3 regions of the Saccharopolyspora sp. 6M genome follow, and region 2 is predicted to be linked to each of the others. Evidence: riboswitches for the same ligand, from Rfam matches in the RefSeq annotation. Region 2 holds a riboswitch; each other region holds the start of a gene.
The links. A riboswitch is a leader RNA that binds a small molecule or an ion and turns the genes downstream of it on or off. The one in region 2 is predicted to bind S-adenosylmethionine.
Positions count from the first base shown of each region.

Region 1: it holds a riboswitch for S-adenosylmethionine, as region 2 does, so the genes downstream of both, LCD31_RS20060 (methionine ABC transporter ATP-binding protein) here and thrC (threonine synthase) in region 2, are expected to answer to the same signal.
Region 3: it holds a riboswitch for S-adenosylmethionine, as region 2 does, so the genes downstream of both, LCD31_RS16905 (aminotransferase class V-fold PLP-dependent enzyme) here and thrC (threonine synthase) in region 2, are expected to answer to the same signal.

Region 1 is NZ_JAIUJZ010000154.1:408-7,136, reverse strand. It holds partial or broken gene LCD31_RS20075 (transglycosylase family protein) at 272-532, shown strand; gene LCD31_RS20070 (transglycosylase family protein) at 1,249-2,805, shown strand; gene rsmA (16S rRNA (adenine(1518)-N(6)/adenine(1519)-N(6))-dimethyltransferase RsmA) at 2,967-3,842, shown strand; SAM riboswitch class I at 4,045-4,134, shown strand; gene LCD31_RS20060 (methionine ABC transporter ATP-binding protein) at 4,402-5,424, shown strand; gene LCD31_RS20055 (methionine ABC transporter permease) at 5,421-6,104, shown strand; gene LCD31_RS20050 (MetQ/NlpA family ABC transporter substrate-binding protein) at 6,204-6,729, shown strand, end outside.
Region 2 is NZ_JAIUJZ010000161.1:10,807-17,535, forward strand. It holds gene LCD31_RS20640 (VOC family protein) at 1-101, opposite strand, end outside; gene LCD31_RS20645 (cold-shock protein) at 196-399, opposite strand; gene LCD31_RS20650 (TSUP family transporter) at 658-1,464, opposite strand; gene rpsT (30S ribosomal protein S20) at 1,693-1,953, shown strand; gene holA (DNA polymerase III subunit delta) at 2,149-3,132, opposite strand; SAM riboswitch class I at 3,239-3,366, shown strand; gene thrC (threonine synthase) at 3,379-4,647, shown strand; partial or broken gene LCD31_RS20670 (ComEC/Rec2 family competence protein) at 4,698-6,729, opposite strand, start outside.
Region 3 is NZ_JAIUJZ010000117.1:3,577-10,305, reverse strand. It holds gene LCD31_RS16915 (RluA family pseudouridine synthase) at 1-182, opposite strand, end outside; gene lspA (signal peptidase II) at 194-907, opposite strand; gene LCD31_RS16905 (aminotransferase class V-fold PLP-dependent enzyme) at 942-2,270, opposite strand; SAM riboswitch class IV at 2,342-2,456, opposite strand; gene ileS (isoleucine--tRNA ligase) at 2,581-5,769, opposite strand; gene LCD31_RS16895 (hypothetical protein) at 6,167-6,643, opposite strand.

The DNA of each region.
Region 1 (6,729 bases), on a different contig from region 2:
CGTGCCGGGCGCGCGCACTGACTTGCGACCGCGACCCGGCGACCTAGCGTCCCCTGCGGAAGCCGGGGGCGGCCCCGCTCGGCGATCGGCCACAGTGGACCCGACAGGTCCGCGGCAGGCGCCGGGACCGCTGCCCGGAGGCACGGCAGTCAGGACCTGTATGCGCATCCGTGGCATCACCAGGATCGGAATCGCCGCCGCGATCACGCTGTGCGGCGCGCCGCTCGCGACCGCGGCACCCGCCCCCGAGCGCAGCGGTGACGCCGGAGAACCCCGCACCGGGCAGGTGTGGGACCGGCTGGCGCAGTGCGAATCCGGCGGGAACTGGGCCACCAACAGCGGGAACGGCTACTACGGCGGGCTCCAGTTCGACCGCAGCACGTGGGCGGCCTACGGCGGCGAGGGCTTCGCCCGCTACCCGCACCGCGCCTCGCGCGAGCAGCAGATCTCGGTGGCGAGCGCGCTGCGCGACGACCGCGGCGGCTACGGGGCCTGGCCGGCGTGCGCCCGGAAGCTCGGGCTCCCGCGTTGAGCGCTCCTGCTCCGAACGGCGTCCCGAAGCGCCGCTGAACGGCTCGACCGCCGGAGATCGCCCGGGAGTGTGAGGAAGTGAGGTTCCTCATCACCCACCGCGTCCGGACGGTCGTTGCCGCCGCCGGCGCGGGCGGCGGGAGATGACCGCTCTCTCCCGTCGCCCGCCCCCCACCGGCCGTCCCGGCGCCCGAGCCGGATCCGCTGATCGGGGCGACTGGTGATCCGCTCACCAGGGACGATCAAACCGTCCACTGGGGACGAAGCGGTCGATCTCGGCGCGGAGCGGCGAAACCGCGGCGGTGGTGGGAAAACTGGCAGCGGTTCGCGGTCGATCACTCGACCCGATCACCGACGGTGCACGGTTGCGCGGCAAATCGGCGTAACCCAGGTCACACCGCCGGGCGGCCCCTTGGCGGGCCCGCGGGATCACGCTAGAGTCTCGGCCTCGTAACCGATGACAACGAAGTCACGGGAACGCCCGCTAGTCGCCGCCGGGTACGTCGGGGAAGTCGGTGCCACCGATCGAGCTGGGAACGAGACCGGTTCGCATCAGGTATCGGCTGAAGACGGCGCTTGGCTACGGGAGTCGGATACGGAAACGAAGCACGAAGTCGCGCAGCGGCAGGTGAAGGAGTTCGAACCGGACATGCTCGGCGAACTCCCCTCGGTCACCCGCGCGCGGACGGCTTCTCGCTTTCGAGAGGTAGCGACCCTGTGAACGGACGCGGCATCCCCGGTGCCCACGCCAGCTCCACCAGCAGCGATGAACAGCTGGGTGGTGCAGGCCGAGACCACGGCTACTGGGCCGATTCATTCGAGCCCTCGACGGACTGGTTCAGCCCCGTGAGCCCGCAGCAGCAGACCGCGGTCGGCCTGCTCGATCGCGAGAGCGATGCGGAGATCACCGCCGAGCAGCCCTTCGCCCCCATCAGCGACCGGTACCCGGCGCAGGACCACCCGAGCTTCCCGCCCGGCGCGCTGGAGATCACGCCGGACGACGTGCTCGAAGCGCTCGGACCGCAGGCCGACGAGATGCTCGCGACTGCCGACATCGACGTCGACGAGCTCATCCGGCTCATCAACGCAGAGACCGTGGTCATGCCGCCGCTGGTCCTGCCCGACGAGCTCGGTGAACCGCAGGCGCAGCCCTCCCCGGAGGTCGTCGAAGCGATCACCTCGTGGAAGCAGCGCTTCCTCAAGGGCGCGGTCGCCGCGGTCATCCTCACCCTGACCGGCTCCGGCGGTGCCGCCGCCGCGATGGACAAGTCCGTCACCGTCGAGATCGACGGCAAGGAACGCCAGGTCAACACCTACGAGTCGACCGTCGGCGAAGTCCTCGAGGACGAGGGCATCAGCATCGGCGAGCACGACGCGCTGAGCCCCTCCCCGCAGTCCAAGGTCGGGCACAACGACACGATCACCCTCGACCGCGGCCGCCTGCTGAAGATGACGGTGGACGGCGAGCAGCGCGAGGAGTGGGTCCGGTCGGTGACCGTCGGCCAGGCGCTGCGCCAGCTCGGCGTCGCCGACGACGGCGCCTGGGTCTCCAGCGCGCGCAGCACGGCGGTGCCCGAGCAGGGCATGGACCTGGTGGTCAAGACCGCCAAGGACATCACGATCACCGACGGCGCGGGCGAGCCCCGGCAGCTGACGACCACCGCGGTGACCGTCGACGAGCTGGTGCAGGAGCAGAACCTCCAGCTCGGGCCGGAAGACCACATCACCCCCGGCGGCGACCAGAAGATCACCAGCGGTGCCACGGTGCAGATCGACCGCACCGGCAGCACCGTGATCAACGTGACGGTGCCGATCGAGCCGCCGGTCAAGGAGATCGAAGACGACTCCATGCTCAAGGGCGAGGAGAAGGTCGAGAACCCGGGCACGCCCGGCGAGAAGATCGTCTTCACCCGGGTGAGCACCCGCAACGGCGAGGAGACCGGTCGCGAAGCGGTCGGCGAGAAGATCACCAAGGAGCCGACCGAGAAGGTCGTCCGCGTCGGCACCAAGCAGCCGCCGAACAGCGCCGTCTGGGACAAGCTGGTGCAGTGCGAGGCCGGCGGCAACTGGTCGATCAACAGCGGCAACGGCTACTACGGCGGTCTCCAGTTCGACAAGAGCACCTGGGACGCCTACGGCGGCGACCAGTACGCGGCCTACCCGCACCAGGCCAGCCGGGAACAGCAGATCTCGGTCGCCACGAAGGTGCGCGACGCCCGCGGCGGCAGCTACGGCGCCTGGCCGGGCTGCTCCTCGAAGCTCGGCCTGAGCTGAGCCGCGCCGGGACGGTTCCCGGCTCCCGCGTTCTTCGACCGGTCATCGGCCTCGTGCCGGTGACCGCTCGTTCGCGTTCCCGGGCCTGCTCGGTGCGGTCCTGATCAGCGCGGGGGAGGGCGGGCGCGGTGCGGGAAGCGGGCGCGGGTAGCTTTGACCTCGTGGAACAGCACGCGAACCAGGCGCGGTTGCTCGGGCCGGCCGATGTTCGCCGGCTGGCGGGGGAACTCGGGATCCGGCCGACGAAACGGCTGGGCCAGAACTTCGTGCACGACTCGAACACGGTGCGCCGCATCGTCGGCGCGGCCGAGCTCACCGCCGAGGACGTGGTGCTGGAGGTCGGGCCCGGGCTGGGCTCGCTGACCTTGGCGTTGCTGCCGGAGGCCGCCGGGGTGGTGGCCGTGGAGATCGATCCGGTGCTCGCCGAGCGGTTGCCGCGCACCGCCGCCGAGTTCGCCCCCGAGCTGTGCGACCGGTTGCGGGTGCTGCCCGCCGACGCGCTGCGGGTGCGGGCCGCCGACTTCGCCGAGCCGCGGCCGACCGCGCTGGTGGCGAACCTGCCGTACAACGTGGCGGTGCCGGTGGTGCTGCACCTGCTGGCGGAGCTGCCGTCGCTGCGCACCGGGCTGGTGATGGTGCAGTCCGAGGTCGCCGACCGGCTGGCCGCGAAACCGGGTGGTCGCACCTACGGGGTGCCGAGCGTGAAGGCCGCGTGGTACGCCGACGTCCGGCGCGCCGGGCCGGTGCCGCGCAACGTGTTCTGGCCGGTGCCGAACGTCGATTCCGGGCTGGTGGCGTTCTCCCGGGTCGATCCGCCGTCGGCGGCGCCGCGGGCGCAGGTGTTCGCGGCGGTGGACGCGGCGTTCGCGCAGCGGCGCAAGACGCTGCGGGCGGCGCTGTCGGGCTGGGCCGGGTCGGCGGCGCGCGCCGAAGAGGTGCTGCGGGCGGCGGGGGTGGATCCGGCGGCGCGGGGCGAGCAGCTCACCGTGGCCGATTTCGCCCGGGTGGCCGAGGCCGCCGGAGAACCGGCGCGCTGACGTTCCGCTGCGTCGCCTCCCTTCGGGACTTCGTTGGTCCGTCCGGAGGGAAAACCGTAGTGTTGATCACATAAGGTCACCGGAATATTCACGGCGGGCCATGCCCCCTGCTCAACAGGGGGATGTGATTTGTCAAACGATTCCACATAGTGACGGGTTTTGGCTTGCGCCCGTCGACACCGCTGCGTTCTACTATGCGGGAAATCCATCCCGAGCGGCTGAGAGACCTGGCTCCACGACGCCGCAGCAACCACTCCACCGGAGCAGGTGCTAACGCCAGGGTCGATGGAGTTGTGGTGTCTGAAACTCTGCTCGCAGGTGAACGTGCGCCCCGGACCAGCCGCCGGCAGGCCCGCGGCGGTCGCGCTCGCGTCGGATCCGGTCCGCACGGCCTCGCCTTGACCCAGCGCCGGGTCATCGATCACGGACGCCGCACCACGACGGCCTGTCGCCTCGCCGGCTGACGACCCCAGTCGTCACCGCCCCACCAGGCCCTTCTGTTCCTCCCCGCCCGGCCGCGGCATGCCCGCAGGCCGGCGTGAGCTGATGCGGAGCGATCGTGATCACAGTCGAGAACCTCACCAAGTCCTTCCGGCACGACCAGTCGAGCCGGTCCGACGTCGTCGCCCTCGACGACGTGTCCCTGGAGGTCCCCGCGGGCGCCGTGCTCGGCGTCGTCGGCCCCAGCGGCGCGGGCAAGTCCACCCTCGCCCGGTGCATCGCCCTGCTGGAGAAGCCGGACCGCGGTGCCATCCGGGTCGACGGCACCGACCTCGTGGCCCTCGAAGGCGCCGCGCTGCGCGCCGCCCGCCGCCACATCGGCGTCGTGCCGCAGGGCGACTCGCTGCTGCGGCAGCGGACCGCCGCGGGCAACGTGGCGCTCCCGCTCGAAGCCGCCGGGATGCCCGCACCGCAGCGCCGCAGCCGCGTCGCCGAACTGCTCGACCTGGTGGGGCTCACCGACAAGGCGCCGACCTACCCGGACCGGCTCTCCGGCGGGCAGCGGCAGCGCATCGCGGTCGCCCGCGCGCTGGCCGCCAAGCCCTCGGTGCTGCTGGCCGACGAACCGACCTCGGCGCTGGACCCGGGCACGACCGACTCGGTGCTGACCGTGCTGGACCGGGCGCGTTCTGAACTGGGCGTCACCGTCCTGGTGGTCACCCACGACATGGCCGTGGTGCGGCGCATCGCCGACGACGTGGCCGTGCTCGAAGGCGGGCGCGTCGTGGAGCACGGCAAGGTGCTCGACCTCGTCGCCGAACCCGGCAGCCGGGTCAGCACCAGCCTGCTGCCCGAGACCGACCAGGCGCCCGCCGTGCCCGGAGTGCGGCACGACGTGGTCGCCGAAGTGGTCCTCGTCGGCTTCGCCGCCGTCGGGGCGCTGCTGCCGGAGGCGGCCGCCCGCTTCGGGGTGGAGCTGTCCATCCTCGGCGGCGGGCTCACCCGGCTCGGGGACACCCCGGTGGCGAAGTTCCGCATCGGACTCACCGGCGAGCGGTCCGAGTCGGCCCTGAAGTGGATGGTCGACCGGGACGCGCACGTGCGGCGCACCCCGGTCAGTGTTGATGGAGTCGCGGCGTGAGTGATCCGACCCCCTGGGCGGAAGTAGCGGAGCTGCTCGGCGGTGCCACCGTCGAAACGCTCTACATGGTGCTGGTGGCGACCGTGCTGGCGGTCCTCGGTGGACTGCCGCTCGGCGTGTTCCTGCACCTGAGTTCTCCGGTCGGGCTCAACCCGCGTCCGACGCTGCACCGGATCCTCGGTGTGGTCGTCGACGTGGTGCGGTCCGTGCCGTTCGTGGTGCTGCTGGTGGTGCTGGCCTCCTTCACCAGGTTGTTGGTGGGCACGTCCATCGGCAGCACCGCGGTGATCGTCCCGCTGGTCGTCGGCGCGGTGCCGTTCTTCGCGCGGCTGACGCAGAACGCGTTGCGGGAGGTGAGCTTCACCGTCGTCGAAGCCGCGATCACCACCGGGTCGAGCCGGTGGCGGATCGTGTGGACCGTGCTGCTCGGCGAGGCCCGCGCCGCGCTGGTCGGGGCCGTCGGCGTCACCGCCGTCGCGCTCATCGGCTACGCGGCGATGGCCGGCGCCATCGGCGGCGGAGGTCTCGGGACCACCGCCATCCAGGACGGCTACCAGGCGTACGACGAGCGCGTGCTGTACGGATCGGTGGCGGTGCTGGCCGTGCTGGCCTTCGCCATGCAGCTGCTCACCGACATCACCGCCAAAGCAGTGGACCGCCGCCGCAGCGCGACCGGCTAGGCCCGCAGCTCACCAGGAACACTCCGACGACGGGGACGTGCGATCCCCGCCGGCCGCCGGTGCGCGTCACCGGCCGGCCCTCCAGAAAGGACGCGATCGATGCGTTTTCGCTCCCTGGCCGTGGTGCTCACCGCCGCGACGCTGGCGCTCGCAGGTTGCGGCGGCTCCGGCACGCCCGCCGCGCAGGACCCCGAGGCCCCGCTGACCATCGGCGTCAGCCCGCAGCCGCACGGCGAGATCCTGCAGTTCGTCAAGGACGACCTGGCCGAGAAGGCAGGCATCGAGATCGAGATCGAGAAGTTCGACGACTACAACCGGCCCAACGAGGCCGTCGCCAACGGCGAGCTGGACGCGAACTACTACCAGCACAAGCCGTACCTGGCGGAGTACCAGGCGCAGCGCGGCGGCGAGTTCGAATGGGTGCAGACGGTGCACCTCGAACCGCTGTCGGTCTACTCCAAGAAGGTCCGCTCCCTCCAGGAGCTGCCGAACGGCGCGCGGATCGCGCTGCCCAACGACCCGTCGAACCAGACCCGCAGCCTGGAACTGCTGCAGGCCAACGGTGTCCTCAAGCTGAAGCCGGGCGCCGAGCAGGGCGCCGGGGTGCGCGACGTGGCGGAGAACC
Region 2 (6,729 bases):
AACTCGCGGGAGATCGCCAGCCCGAGCACGTCTCGGTAGAAGCGCAGCGAGCCCTCCGGGTCGCGCGGGTGCAAGATCGTGCGGCTGTTGACGACGTCCATGGCTCCCGTTGTACCGCGCCACCCCGCCCAGGGCCGAAAAAACGGCGGGCCCCCACCTCGAAGGTGGAGGGCCCGCCGAAGCGGATCACCGCACTCAGACCGCGCGAACGCCGCTGGCCTGCGGGCCCTTCTGGCCCTGGGTGATCTCGAAGGTCACGGTCTGGTTCTCCTCGAGGGTGCGGAAGCCGTTGCCCTCGATGGCCGAGTAGTGGACGAAGACGTCCGGGCCGCCACCGTCGGGGGAGATGAAGCCGAAGCCCTTCTCGGAGTTGAACCACTTCACAGTGCCCTGTGCCATCTCTGTCTCCTCACAGCTGATGAGTAACCGGTGCTCGCACCGCGCGAGCACCGGGGCCTAGTCCAGACGGCGAACTCTCCAGCTTGCGCTCAGGACAGAGTCGCGCCCGCAACTTTCGCGAGCGTGTCGAACACGAACACAAAAATCGGCCGACTCATACAACCACACCCCGGGCGGGATCATTCCCGCGACCCGCCGGTGTTCTCGATCTCACATCACGCCTGACGTGGAGTCTTGACTGATCGTCCCGGAACGGGCTCACAGCCCGGATGCGAGCTTCCAGCCGAGGCTGGCCACCAGCGCCACGACGACGGTGAGGAAGACCTTCCGCACGAACACCGACCCGCGGCTGGACGCCAGCGCCGCGCCCAGCACGCTGCCGCTCGCGTTGCTCACCGCCATCACCAGCGCCAACCCCCACAGGATCTTGCCTGCGGCGATGAAGAACAGCAGCGCCCCGAGGTTGGTGGCCACGTTGACGATCTTCGCGGTGGCCGAGGCCCCCACGAACGCGAAGCCGACCAGCCCCACGAGCAGGAAGACCAGGAACGAGCCGGTGCCCGGGCCCGCGATGCCGTCGTAGAAACCGATCACCAGGCCGCCCGCGACCATCACCCAGGTCTGCTGGACCGGCCCGAAGCGCGGCGCCGCGACCGACCCCAGGTCTGGTTTGCGCCACGTGTAGATGCCGACCCCGACCAGGGCCACCAGCACCACCACGGTCAGCACCGTCTGCGGCAGCGACGCGGCGAACACGGCGCCACCCAGGGCGCCGAGGAAGGCGACGGCCGCCATCGGCAACGCGCTGCGCCACGGCACCGGGGTCCGCTTCGCGTAGGTCCACGCGGCCGCCGTGGTGCCCGCGACCGCGGCGAGCTTGTTCGTCCCGAGCGAGTAGATGATGTTGCCGCCTGGCACCAGCAGCAGCATCGCTGGCAGCTGGATCAGGCCGCCGCCTCCGACGATGGCGTCCACCGCGCCGGCCAGGAACGCCGCGCAGCACAGGAAGACGAGGCCGGCCAGCGTCAGGTCGGCGAAGCCGGGCCAGCCCAATGCGGTGAACACGGGGCGCGAGCCTATGCCGCCCACCACCGATCGAGTCCCGGCTTGTGAGCGTCCTCGCACCCGGTGCCGACGCGGGTCGCTGCGAGCGCCGTTGCTAGGATCGTCGACCGTGCCGTGCGGCATTCCGCCAGGGAGGAAAGCTGCGCACGCCGTGGGCCCTCGGCCCCGGTGCGGCAGCGCCGATTCAGCGCGGCACGACTGAATCCGAACGAGGAAAGAGGCGCCCCAGTGGCCAACATCAAGTCTCAGATGAAGCGGATCAAGACCAACGAGCGCAACCGCCTGCGCAACAAGTCGGTGAAGTCCTCGGTCAAGACCGCCATTCGCAAGTTCCGCGAGGCCGTTGCCGCCGGCGACAAGGACAAGGCCCTGGAGCTGCAGCGCGCCGCCTCGCGCACCCTGGACAAGGCCGCCGGCAAGGGTGTCATCCACGCCAACCAGGCCGCGAACAAGAAGTCGGCGCTGGCGCAGGCCGTCAACAAGCTCTGAGCCCGAGCGCGGCCGGACCTTCGTCCGGCACGCGCACCGGCCCGAGACGGGGTCCGTTCCCACGGGAACGGGCCCCGCCTCGCGTTCGGGGCCGAAGCGTCTGGCGGGTTGGCGCTGAGATCGGGCTCTCGGGCGACTCCGGGCGCTCGGCACCGGGCACCGGCGGCGATCGTCGCCCTGGTGGCGTGTGCCGGGTCAGTTCCGGGAGGAGTGCAGCTCGACCAGCCGCAGCACCGTGCGCTCCAGCGCGTGGTCCGCGTCGGCGGCCATGCCCTTGACGTCCGCGTTGAGCACGGCGACCGCGCGCAGCGCCTCGGCCACGGTGGCGCTGCTCCAGCCCCTGGCCTGCGCCTGCGCCTTCTTCACCTTCCACGCGGGCATGCCCAGGTCTCCGGCGAGGCGGAACGGGTCCCCCCGGCCGTAGGCGGCGACCCGGCCGATGGTGCGCACCGAGTCGGCCAGCGCGTCCGCGATCAGCACGTGCGCCACGCCGAGCTGCAACGCCCAGCGCAGCGCCTCCAGCGCGCCGGCCAGATCACCGGTGACGGCCTTCTCGGCCACCACGAAACCGGTCACCTCGGCACGGCCGCGGTGGTAGCGGCGCACCTCCGACTCGTCGATCTTGCCGCCGGTGTCGGCCACCAGCTGCGAGGCCGCGGAGGACAGCTCGCGCAGGTCGAAGCCGACCGTCTCGATCAGCGCGCCGACACCCGCGGCGTCGATGCGGCCACCCGCGCGCCGCACCTCGTCCTTGACGAACGCCTCCCGCTGCGGCCCCTTCGTGATCTTGTTGCACTCGGTGACGCGGGCGTTGAGCTTGCGCAACGCGCTCGGCAGCTCCTTGGCGTTCTTCCCGCGACCACCGCCGCTGTGCACGATCACCAGCACCACGCCGTCCGCGGGCTGCCGCGCGTGCGACAGGATCGCCTCGGCGATCTCCTTGCCCGCGTCCTGGGCCGCTTCGAGCGCCACCACGCGCCCTTCGGCGAACAGCGAGGGGCTCAGCAGCTCGTCGAGCTCCGGCGGGGTGAGTTCACTCACCTTGATCCTGCGCAGCTCCGTTTCCGGGTCGGCGGCGCGGGCAGCGCCGACCGCCTCCCACAGAGCGCGCTCCACCAGCAGTTCCTCGTCTCCGAGGATCAGGTACAGCGGATCGCAGACCACCGACGGCGAACTCATGGGGGCATCGTCCCACGACCCTGCGACACCACCGCCGTTCCCGTGCGCCGACCCCGTGCTGGCCAGGACGCGGCGGCCTCCCGTAACGTTGCAGCCACAACCGAATAGCTCATCCAGAGGGGCAGAGGGAACGGCCCGATGAAGCCCCGGCAACCATCTCGACCTTTCGCGGCATTCGCGAGGTAGTCGAAGAAATTGGTGCCAACTCCGACCCGCCCGCGGGACAGATGAGGAAAGGACCTCGCGATGACCGCTGCCGCCCATGCCCCGAACTCCACCGGCAAGACCTACGACCTCGGTCCGGCCGTCGAGCTGGTGTCGAAGGAAGAGGGCCACCGCCAGCCCCTGGCTCCCGAGTTCGTGTCCCTGGAGGACTTCTCGCCGCTGGAGGTCGCCTACGACTTCGGGCGCGTCCGCCGCGAGGACATCGAGGCAGGCCCCCGCTCCATCTGGCGCTACAAGAAGCTGCTGCCGGTGCCGACGAACGTCGAGGAGCACCCGAACACCGAGCCCGGCTGTACCAGGCTGGTGCGCGCGGACAACCTCGCGGAGGCGCTCGGCGTCAAGCGGATCTGGATCAAGGACGACACCGGCAACCCGACGCACTCGTTCAAGGACCGCGTGGTCGCCGTCGCGCTGGCCGCCGCCCGCGAGTTCGGGTTCAAGGTGCTGGCCTGCCCGTCCACCGGCAACCTCGCCAACGCCGTCGCCGCTGCCGCCGCCCGTGCCGGCTGGGACTCGGTGGTCCTCGTCCCGTCCAACCTGGAGCGGGCCAAGATCCTGATGAGCGCGGTCTACGACGGCTCGCTGCTCGCGGTGGACGGCAACTACGACGACGTGAACCGGCTGGCGACCGAGCTCGCCGCCGAGCACGAGGACTGGGCGTTCGTCAACGTCAACGTGCGGCCGTACTACTCGGAGGGTTCCAAGACCCTCGGGTTCGAGGTCGCCGAGCAGCTCGGCTGGCGGCTGCCGGAGCAGATCGTGGTGCCCATCGCATCCGGCTCGCAGCTGACCAAGGTGGACAAGGGCTTCCGCGAGCTCGGGCAGACCGGCCTGGTCGAGCAGAGCCCGTACCGGATCTTCGGTGCGCAGGCCCACGGCTGCTCGCCGGTCGCCAGCGCGTTCAAGCAGAACCACGACGTGGTGCAGCCGGTGCGGCCGGACACCATCGCGCGTTCGCTGGCCATCGGCGCCCCCGCGGACGGCCCGTACGTGCTGGACGTGGTCCGGCGCACCGGCGGGGCCATCGAGGACGTCACCGACGAAGAGGTCGTCGCGGGCATCCGGCTGCTGGCCCGCACCGAGGGGATCTTCGCCGAGACCGCCGGTGGCGTCACCGTGGCGACCGCGAAGAAGCTCATCGAGGCCGGTCAGATCGACCCGGACCAGGAGACGGTGCTGCTCATCACCGGCGACGGCCTCAAGACGCTGGACGCCGTGCAGGACCAGGTCGGTCCGAAGGCGACGGTCGCCCCGAACACCGATGCCGTGAACGAGGCCCTCGGCCTGTGATCGGTGGCCGTGGGCCGCGGTGCGCCGCGGCCCACGGCCTGACCTCCCCGTCACCTTTCGTCCGGCCGCAGCGGATCGCCCCGCTCCACGGCGGTGCGCCCCCGGCCTTCCGGCACGACCGCGATGTCGCCCGCCTGATCGGTGCGGTGGATCCGGGCGCCCATCCGTTGCAGCTCGCCGAGGATCAGCGGGCTGGGATGACCGTAGTCGTTCCCGGCTCCGACGCTGATCACCGCCAGTTGCGGGCGCACTCGCGCGAGCAATCTCGGCGTCGTGAACCGGGACCCGTGGTGGGGCACCTTGAGCACCTCCGCCCGCAGGTCCGCACCTGAGGCGAGCAGCGCTGCCTGACCTGGCAGCGCGACGTCCCCGGTCAGCAGCACCCGCCCCGCCGGAGTGGTCGCCTTGACCACCAGCGAGGCGTCGTTGGCGTCCTCCGCCGAGTTGCTGCGCGCGAGCGCTCCTCGGGGGCCGAGCACGTCGAGCACCAATCCCGGCCACCGCAACCGCTGGCCCGCCCGCAACGGGACGACGGGTGTGCGGTGGGCGCGCGCGGTCGCCCGCACCTCGCGAGCCGCCCAGGCCGGTTCGCCCAGCGGTCCGACGGCGACCGCGCCGACCTGCCGCCCGGACAGCACCGCCGAGATGCCACCGACGTGGTCGGCGTGCAGGTGGGTCAGCAGTACCAGCGGGACGCTGCGGATCCGCAACCGGCGCAGGCACTCGGCCATCGGTGCCGGGTCCGGTCCGGTGTCGACCACGACCGCTTCCCGGTCCCGGCCGGTGGCCAGCACCAGCCCGTCGCCCTGTCCCACGTCGCAGGCGACCAGCGACCACCCCGGCACCGGCCACGGGAACACCTGGTGGCGGACCGGGATCACCACCACCACGACGACCAGCACCAGGCTGGTCAGGACCAGCCGAGCGATACGCCCGCGCAGCACGATCAGCAGCACCAGCGCGAGCACCGCCAGCGAGGTCCCGCCCACCACTCCGGACGGCCAGTCGACGGCGGCTCCCGGCACGGCCGCCGAATGCCGGGCGACCGCGAGCAGCCATTCCAGTTCGGGCCCGGCCAGCCACACCAGCGCACCGGCCAGCGGCGCGCACCACGGGGCCACCACCGTCGCCGCGACGCCGAGCACCGTCGCGGGTGCCACGAGCGGCCCCGCCAGCAGGTTCGCCACCACCGCGACCAGGCTGACCTGCCCGGATATCGCCGCCACCAGCGGTGCCGTGACCAGGTGCGCCGCCGCCGGTACCGCGAGCGCCTCGGCGAGCCCGACCGGAACTCCCCTGGCGTGCAGCGCCGCCGACCAGCCGGGTGCCAGCAGCACCAGCCCGGCCGTCGCGGCCACCGACAGCGCGAACCCCGCCGTGGTCGCCAGACCCGGTGCGAGCAGCAGCAGGCCGATGACGCTGCCCGCCAGCGTCGGCAGCGCCGAGCGTTCCCGGCCCAGCGCCAGGGCGAACAGCGTGATCGCGCCCATCACCGCGGCTCGCAGCACGCTCGGTTCCGGTCCCGCGAGCACCACGAACCCCGCCATCGCCGCCCCCGCGCCCAACGCGCACGGCACCGGCCCCGCGACGACCAGGCGCAGCACCAGCAGCACCGCCCCGCACACGATGGCCAGGTTCGCCCCGGACACCGCCATCAGGTGCGTCAGCCCGGAGGTCTCGAACTGCTCCACCACCTCCGGTGGCAGCAGTCCGGTGTCGCCGACGACCAGGCCCGGCAGCAGGCCCGCCGCTTCCGGCCCCAGCACGGTCCGGGAAGTCGAGCGCAGCCCTTCCCGCAGGCCCTCCGCGATGCGCTGCCAGCCGGGCGGTGGGCGCACCCGCTCCGGTGCCCGCCCGACCTGGACGGCGGCGGTGAGCAGTTCCCCGCCGCGCGGCGGCACGGCCCGACCGGTGGCCGTCACCTCCTGGCCCGCGATCAGCGAACGCCACGGTTCCGTCGGAACCAGCAGCAGCGCTCGGCCGCCGACCGCGGTCCGCCTGCCGTCGACGTGGACCGAGCGCAGCCGCACCTGCACCACCGAGCGGTCCTGGGCGCGCCGGGCGCCGTAGGACGCTCCCCGC
Region 3 (6,729 bases), on a different contig from region 2:
GGCAGCGTCACTTCCACCAGCCCGCCCGCGATCAGCCGGTCCGACTTGCCGACGGGAGCGCCGTCGAGCAGCACCTCACCGGATTCGGCGAGCCCCGCCACCGTGTTCCGGGACAACCCGAGCAACTTCGCCAGGCCCGCGTCGACCCGCATCCCTTCGAGGCCGTCGGGGACCGGGAGCATCCGCAGATCGCTCATGCCCGGTCCTCGCGCTTCTTCCGGGTGTGCACGGTGCCGTCGTAGTCGCGGCCGAGCAGCGACAGCAGCACCACGAGGATCCCGCCACACACGATGGACGAGTCGGCGACGTTGAACACCGGCCACACGCTGCCGTCCGGCGCGAACAGCGACACGAAGTCCACGACGTGGCCGCGCAACGGCCCGGGCTCCCGGAACAACCGGTCGACCAGGTTCCCGCACGCCCCGCCCAGCACCAGGCCGAGCCCGACGGCCCACCCGGTGGAGCGCAGCTTCGGCGCCAGCCACACGATGACGCCGACCACGACGATCGCCAGCAGCGCCAGCAGCCAGGTCATGCCGGTGGCCAGCGAGAACGCCGCCCCCGGGTTGCGCACCAGCACCAGGTACACCGCCCCGCCGAACAGTTCCAGCGGCGGCTGCCCGTCGAGCCGCGCGACCGCGGCGATCTTGGTCACCACGTCCGCGGCGAGCAGCAGCGCGGCCACCCCGAACAGCAGCGCCAGCAGCTTCCGCGAGGCACGGCCACCGGCCGCCCCGACCGCGGTCGAACCGTCGCCGTCCGAACCCGGGTCCGGCTCGCTCGCGGCGGTACCGCCGTCCCCGCTCGCGGCGGGTCGCGCTTCCGGTTCTGAGGACGAGCCCTCGCCGGTGGCGGGGTTCGATCCGGGCTGCTCGGAGTCGGACTGCTCGGTGTTCACCCGGCCCATTCTCCCCGACCGCCGATCGGTCGTTCGCAGCGGCTCACGCCAACGCGGCGGGGAACTCGCGCGGGTCGTCGACGGGAACCCAGCGGCCGCCGTCGAGTTCGTAGCTCCACTGCGGACCGTGGGCGACGAGCCCGCGCAGCGCGGTGACGATCCGGTCCACGTGCTCGACGGTGGTGCCGAGACCGAGGCTGATCCGCACGGCGCGCTGCGCGTCGGTGCCCGCCAGCAGGTGCCGCACGGCCCGGTGCGCGCAGAACAGCCCGTCCCGCACGCCGATGCCGTGCTCCGCGGACAGCGCCGCCGCCAGCAGCCCGGGGTCCTGGCCGTCCACGGTGAAGCTGACCACGCCGACCCGGTCGTGCTCGGGGCCGAACAGACCCAGCTCGCGCAGCCCGGGAACGGTGGCGAGCCCGGCGCGGAGCCTGCGCAGCAGCAGGTCCTCGTGCCCCTCGATCGCCTCGGCGTGCTCGGCGAGCACCTCGCAGGCCTTGGCGAGCGCGTGCACCCCGACGGTGTTCGGCGAACCGGCCTCGTGCCGCTCCGGACCGGTGTTCCAGTCGATCTCGCCCGCGTCGGGGACCGATCGGGTGGCGCCGCCGCCGGCCAGGTACGGCTCGGCCCGGTCCAGCCAGTCGTCGCGGCCGATGAGCGCTCCCGCGCCGAACGGGGCGTAGAGCTTGTGCCCGGACAGCACGGCGTGGTCCACGCCGAGGTCGGCGATGCGCACCGGGCGGTGCGGGGCGAGCTGGGCGGCGTCGAGCACGGTGCGGGCGCCGTGCTCGCGGGCGACGCGGGCGAGCTCGGCGACCGGCCACAGCTCGCCGGTCACGTTGGACGCCCCGGTGAGCACGGCCAGCTTCGGCCCGTCGGCGCACTCGGCGAGCGCGGCGTCGAGCAGTCGCACCGCCTCCTGCGGGCTCTCCGGGATGCCGAGGTGGTGCACCCGCTCCCCCGCCCACGGCAGCAGCGCCGCGTGGTGCTCGGTGTCGAACACGACCACCGAGGTGTCCGCGGGAAGCGCGGCGGCCAGCAGGTTCAGCGCGTCGGTGGTGTTCCGGGTGAAGATCACCGAATCGGTGCGGCGGGCGCCGACGAACCGGCGCAGCGTCTCCCGCGCCCCCTCGTAGACCCGGGTGCACACCTGGGAGGCGAACCCGGCGCCGCGGTGCACGCTGGCGTACCAGGGCAGCAGCTCGTTCACGGCGTCGCGCACCGCGTTCAGGCAAGGCGCGCTGGCCCCGTGGTCCAGGTTGGCGTACTCGGCGGAACCGCCGGTGACCAGCGGAACCCGCAGCTGCGCGCCGACGACCGCGGGGACCGCGGGAACGGAGTCCCCGACGGACCAGATCGGGGTTTCGGCGATCTCGCCGGTGGCGGAGCGGACGGCTGACGACACGATGCCTCCTAGGGCCTCACCGGGCCCGGAGCATTCGGGGCCCGCGCTTGCCGATCGCCCTGCGCGATCGGCCAGGTCCTCACCCGGGGCACCCCACCGCGGTAGGAGGGTTGCCGGCCAGCAAACCGGGGTTTCCCGCTGGCACTCATGACCTTCGACGGAGAAGACTAGGGATCGCCCCCGCCGCGCGCAACCACCCCGTGCGAAGTGGGAGGTGCGCCACGCCCGTCCGGGCGGATCCGCGGTGGTTCCCGCGGACCCGCCCGGCGGCGACCGATCAGACCCGTTCGACGGCGACCGAGACGTCCACGCCGTCCCCGACGCTGCCCGCGGAACCACCCGCGGCCGCGCCCTCGGACACGGCGTCGGCGAGCGTTTCGGCGGCGATGAACTCGCGGTGCGCGTCCACGGCGGCCAGCACCTCGGCCGGCGCGGAGACCTCGACGCGGATGCGGTCGGAGATCTCGAAACCGGCGTCCCGGCGCGCCTGCTGCACGACGCGCACCAGGTCGCGGGCCACGCCTTCGGCGGCCAGCTCCGGGGTGACGTCGCAGTCCAGCACCACCATCCCGGCGCCGCCCGGCAACGCGGCCGCGGCACCGGAGTCGGTGGACACCAGCCGCTCGGTGAACTCGCCCTCCTGCAGTTCGGTGCCGTCGGCGACCACGGCCCCGGCCGCGTTGCGGGTCCAGTCACCGGACTTCACGGCCTTGATCACCCGCTGCACGTCCTTGCCCAGCCGAGGTCCGGCGGCGCGGGCGTTCACGGCGATCTCGAACCGGCCGTGCGCGGCGACGTCGGTGGTCAGCTCGACCTCCTTGACGTTCACCTCGTCCCGGACCAGGTCGACGAACGGCCGCAGCGACTCGGCCTCCGGCATGGCCACGACCAGCTTCGCCAGCGGCAGCCGGACGCGGCGCGAGTTCGACTTCCGCAGCGCCAGCGCCGAGGAGCACACCTGCCGCACCCGGTCCATCGCGGAGACCAGCGCCGCGTCGGCAGGCAGCTCGTCGACCAGCGGCCAGTCCGACAGGTGTACCGAGCGGCCGCCGGTGAGCCCGCGCCACACCGCTTCCGCGGTCAGCGGCAGCAGCGGCGCCACCACCCGGCAGGTCACCTCCAGCACGGTGTGCAGGGTGTCGATGGCGTCGGCGTCCCCGGCCCAGAACCGGTCCCGGGAGCGGCGCACGTACCAGTTGGTCAGCACCTCCAGGAAGTCGCGGACAGCGGCGCACGCCCCGGCCGGGTCGAACACGTCCATCGCGGCCTGCACGTCGCCGACCAGCTCGTGCGCCTTGGCGAGCACGTAGCGGTCCAGCACGTGCTCGCTGTCCACCCGGAACCGGCCCTCGACTCCTTCGGCGTTGGCGTACAACGCCAGGAAGTACCAGGAGTTCCACAGCGGCAGCACCGCCTGGCGCACCGCGTCCCGGATGCCGCGCTCGGTGACCACCAGGTCTCCGCCGCGCAGGATCGGGCTCGCCATCAGGAACCAGCGCATCGCGTCCGAACCGTCGCGGTCGAAGACCTCGTTCACGTCCGGGTAGTTGTTCTTCGACTTCGACATCTTCATGCCGTCGTCGCCGAGCACGATGCCGTGCGCGACCACGTTGGAGAACGCGGGCCGGTCGAACAGCGCGGTGGCCAGCACGTGCAGCAGGTAGAACCAGCCGCGGGACTGGCCGTTGTACTCGACGATGAAGTCGCCCGGGTAGTGGTGCTCGAACCAGTCGGAGTTCTCGAACGGGTAGTGGACCTGCGCGAACGGCATCGCCCCGGACTCGAACCAGCAGTCCAGCACCTCCGGCACCCGCCGCATCGTGGACGCGCCGGTCGGGTCGTCCGGGTTCGGCCGGGTCAGCTCGTCGATGTTCGGGCGGTGCAGGTCGGCGGGCCGTACCCCGAAGTCGCGCTCCAGCTCGTCCAGCGAGCCGTACACGTCGGTGCGCGGGTACGCCGGGTCGTCCGAGGTCCACACCGGGATCGGCGAACCCCAGAACCGGTTCCGCGAGATGTTCCAGTCGCGGGCGTTGGACAGCCACTTGCCGAACTGGCCGTCCCGGATGTGCCCCGGCACCCAGTTGATCTGCTGGTTGAGCTCGACCATGCGGTCCCGGAACCGGGTGACGGCCACGAACCAGGACGACAGGGCCCGCTGGATCAGCGCGTTGTCGCAGCGCCAGCAGTGCGGGTACGGGTGGTCGTAGGTCTCGTGCCGCAGCAGCAGCCCGGCTTCCTTGAGATCCCGGATGATCTGCTTGTTCGCCTCGAAGACCTGCTGGCCCTCGTACGGCGCGACCTCGGCGGTGAACCGGCCCCGCGCGTCGACCGGGACGACCGGTTCGATGTCGTGCGCGTCGGTGACGGCCTTGTCCTCCTCACCGAAGGCGGGCGCGATGTGCACGACACCGGTGCCGTCCTCGGTGGTGACGTAGTCGGCGGGCAGCACCTGGTGGGCGTTGGGTCGCCCGGCGAAGAAGTCGAACGGCGGCCGGTAGCTCGTGCCGATCAGCTCGGCGCCGGTGAACCGGGCGACGACGCGGTCGGCGACGTCCTCGCCGAGCTCCCGCGCGTACGCGCCCAGCCGGGCCTCGGCGAGCACGTAGCGCTCCCCGCCCTGGCCGGGCTCCACCAGCACGTAGTCCACCTCGGGGTGCACCGCGGCCGCGAGGTTCGACGGCAACGTCCACGGGGTCGTCGTCCAGACCAGGGCCAGCGCCCCGTCGAACGCCTTGCCCGGCGCGACGAGCCGCAGGCCCACCGTCACCGCCGGGTCCTGCCGCTGCCGGTAGGTGTCGTCCATCCGCGTCTCGGTGTTGGACAGCGGCGTCTCGCAGCGCCAGCAGTACCAGAGCACCCGGAAGCCCTCGTAGACCAAGCCCTTGTCCCACAAGGTCTTGAACGCCCACATGACGCTCTCCATGTAGTCCACGTCGAGCGTCTTGTAGTCGTTCTCGAAGTCCACCCAGCGGGCCTGGCGGGTGACGTAGTCCTCCCACTCCCGCGTGTAGCGCAGCACCGAGGCGCGGCAGGCGTCGTTGAACTCGGCGACGCCCATCGACTCGATCTCGGACTTCGAGGTGATGCCGAGTTGCTTCTCCGCCTGCACCTCGGCGGGCAGCCCGTGGCAGTCCCAGCCGAAGCGGCGCTCCACCCGGCGGCCGCGCATCGTCTGGTAGCGCGGCACCGCGTCCTTGACGTACCCGGTGAGCAGGTGGCCGTAGTGCGGCAGGCCGTTGGCGAACGGCGGCCCGTCGTAGAAGACGAACTCGTTCGAGCCGTTGACGCCCGCGTCCCTGGCCTGCACGCTCTCCCGGAACGTCCCGTCCGCGGACCAGAAGTCCAGCACTTCCCGCTCGACCTGCGGGAACGACGGTTGCGCGGCCACCCCGCGCTCCTGGGGGGCCTCTCGATCCGCGTCCTCCGGGGCGGCCGTTCCGCCGAATCGGACCTTCGGGTAAGCCATCGCGGGTGTTCTCCTCGCCGGTGTGTCGTCAGCAGCCGCACGGGCATCCGGACTCGATGCCCACACGGGGACGACACGGCGCGCGACCATCCGGCCGCCCGCGTCCCGCGGTACCACCCCGCTTGCCGCCGCAGAACGCGACGGCCACTCGTTGCCGGCTGTCACGGGCCGGACCCGTCCGGTTCTACTGGGGCGCTGCTCCCGCTGGAGCACTGCGCCCGTTCTTCCGGAGGCTCCCCGGTGATGGCCGGATCAACGCCGATGCGGGCCGGTCGCTCCCCGGCGACCAGCCCGCATTCAGCATAACCATTCGACGCCACCGGTTTCCCGCGGCCACCGCGGTCCGCGCCCAGGGCCCTGAGCGCTCCGCGGCGGATCCGCGTTCCCGGCGGTCCTGCTAGCGCGCGGCGCGCGCCTGTCCCGCCAGCACCGCGTCCGGGGTGCAGCGGGAGCAGGCCGTGAAGCCCAGTTCCCGGGCCTCCTTCACCGGCAGCCCCTGCACCTCGCGCTCGCCGAGCCAGTCGCAGCTCGCCAAGTGGTACCGGGGACGTTCGTCGACGACCACGACTTCGTCGTCCGATTCGGACACCAGCAGCGCGTCCGCCGCATCGGTGTCCTCCTCGTCCGGTTCCTCGTCGACGTCGACCTCGCCGGCCGGTGCCGCCGGGTCCTGCCCCGCCTCGCCCGCGGAGACCGGTTGCCGCGGCGGTGAGCTCGCTTCCCTCCGCCGCCGCAACCGTTCCACCACGAGCAGTGCCGCGGCCAGCACGCTGAGCAGCACCGACAACCACGCCCATTCCGGGCGTTGGACCAGCACCGACGTCACCAGCACGCCACCGGCCGCCAGGACCAGGAACAGCACTACCAACAACACGCCGAACTTCCCTTCACCGCACCGTGCGGGGACCCCCTTGTCCCCTCCGCAGCCGACCACCGGCGGCTCCTGGGCCGCGCGATGGC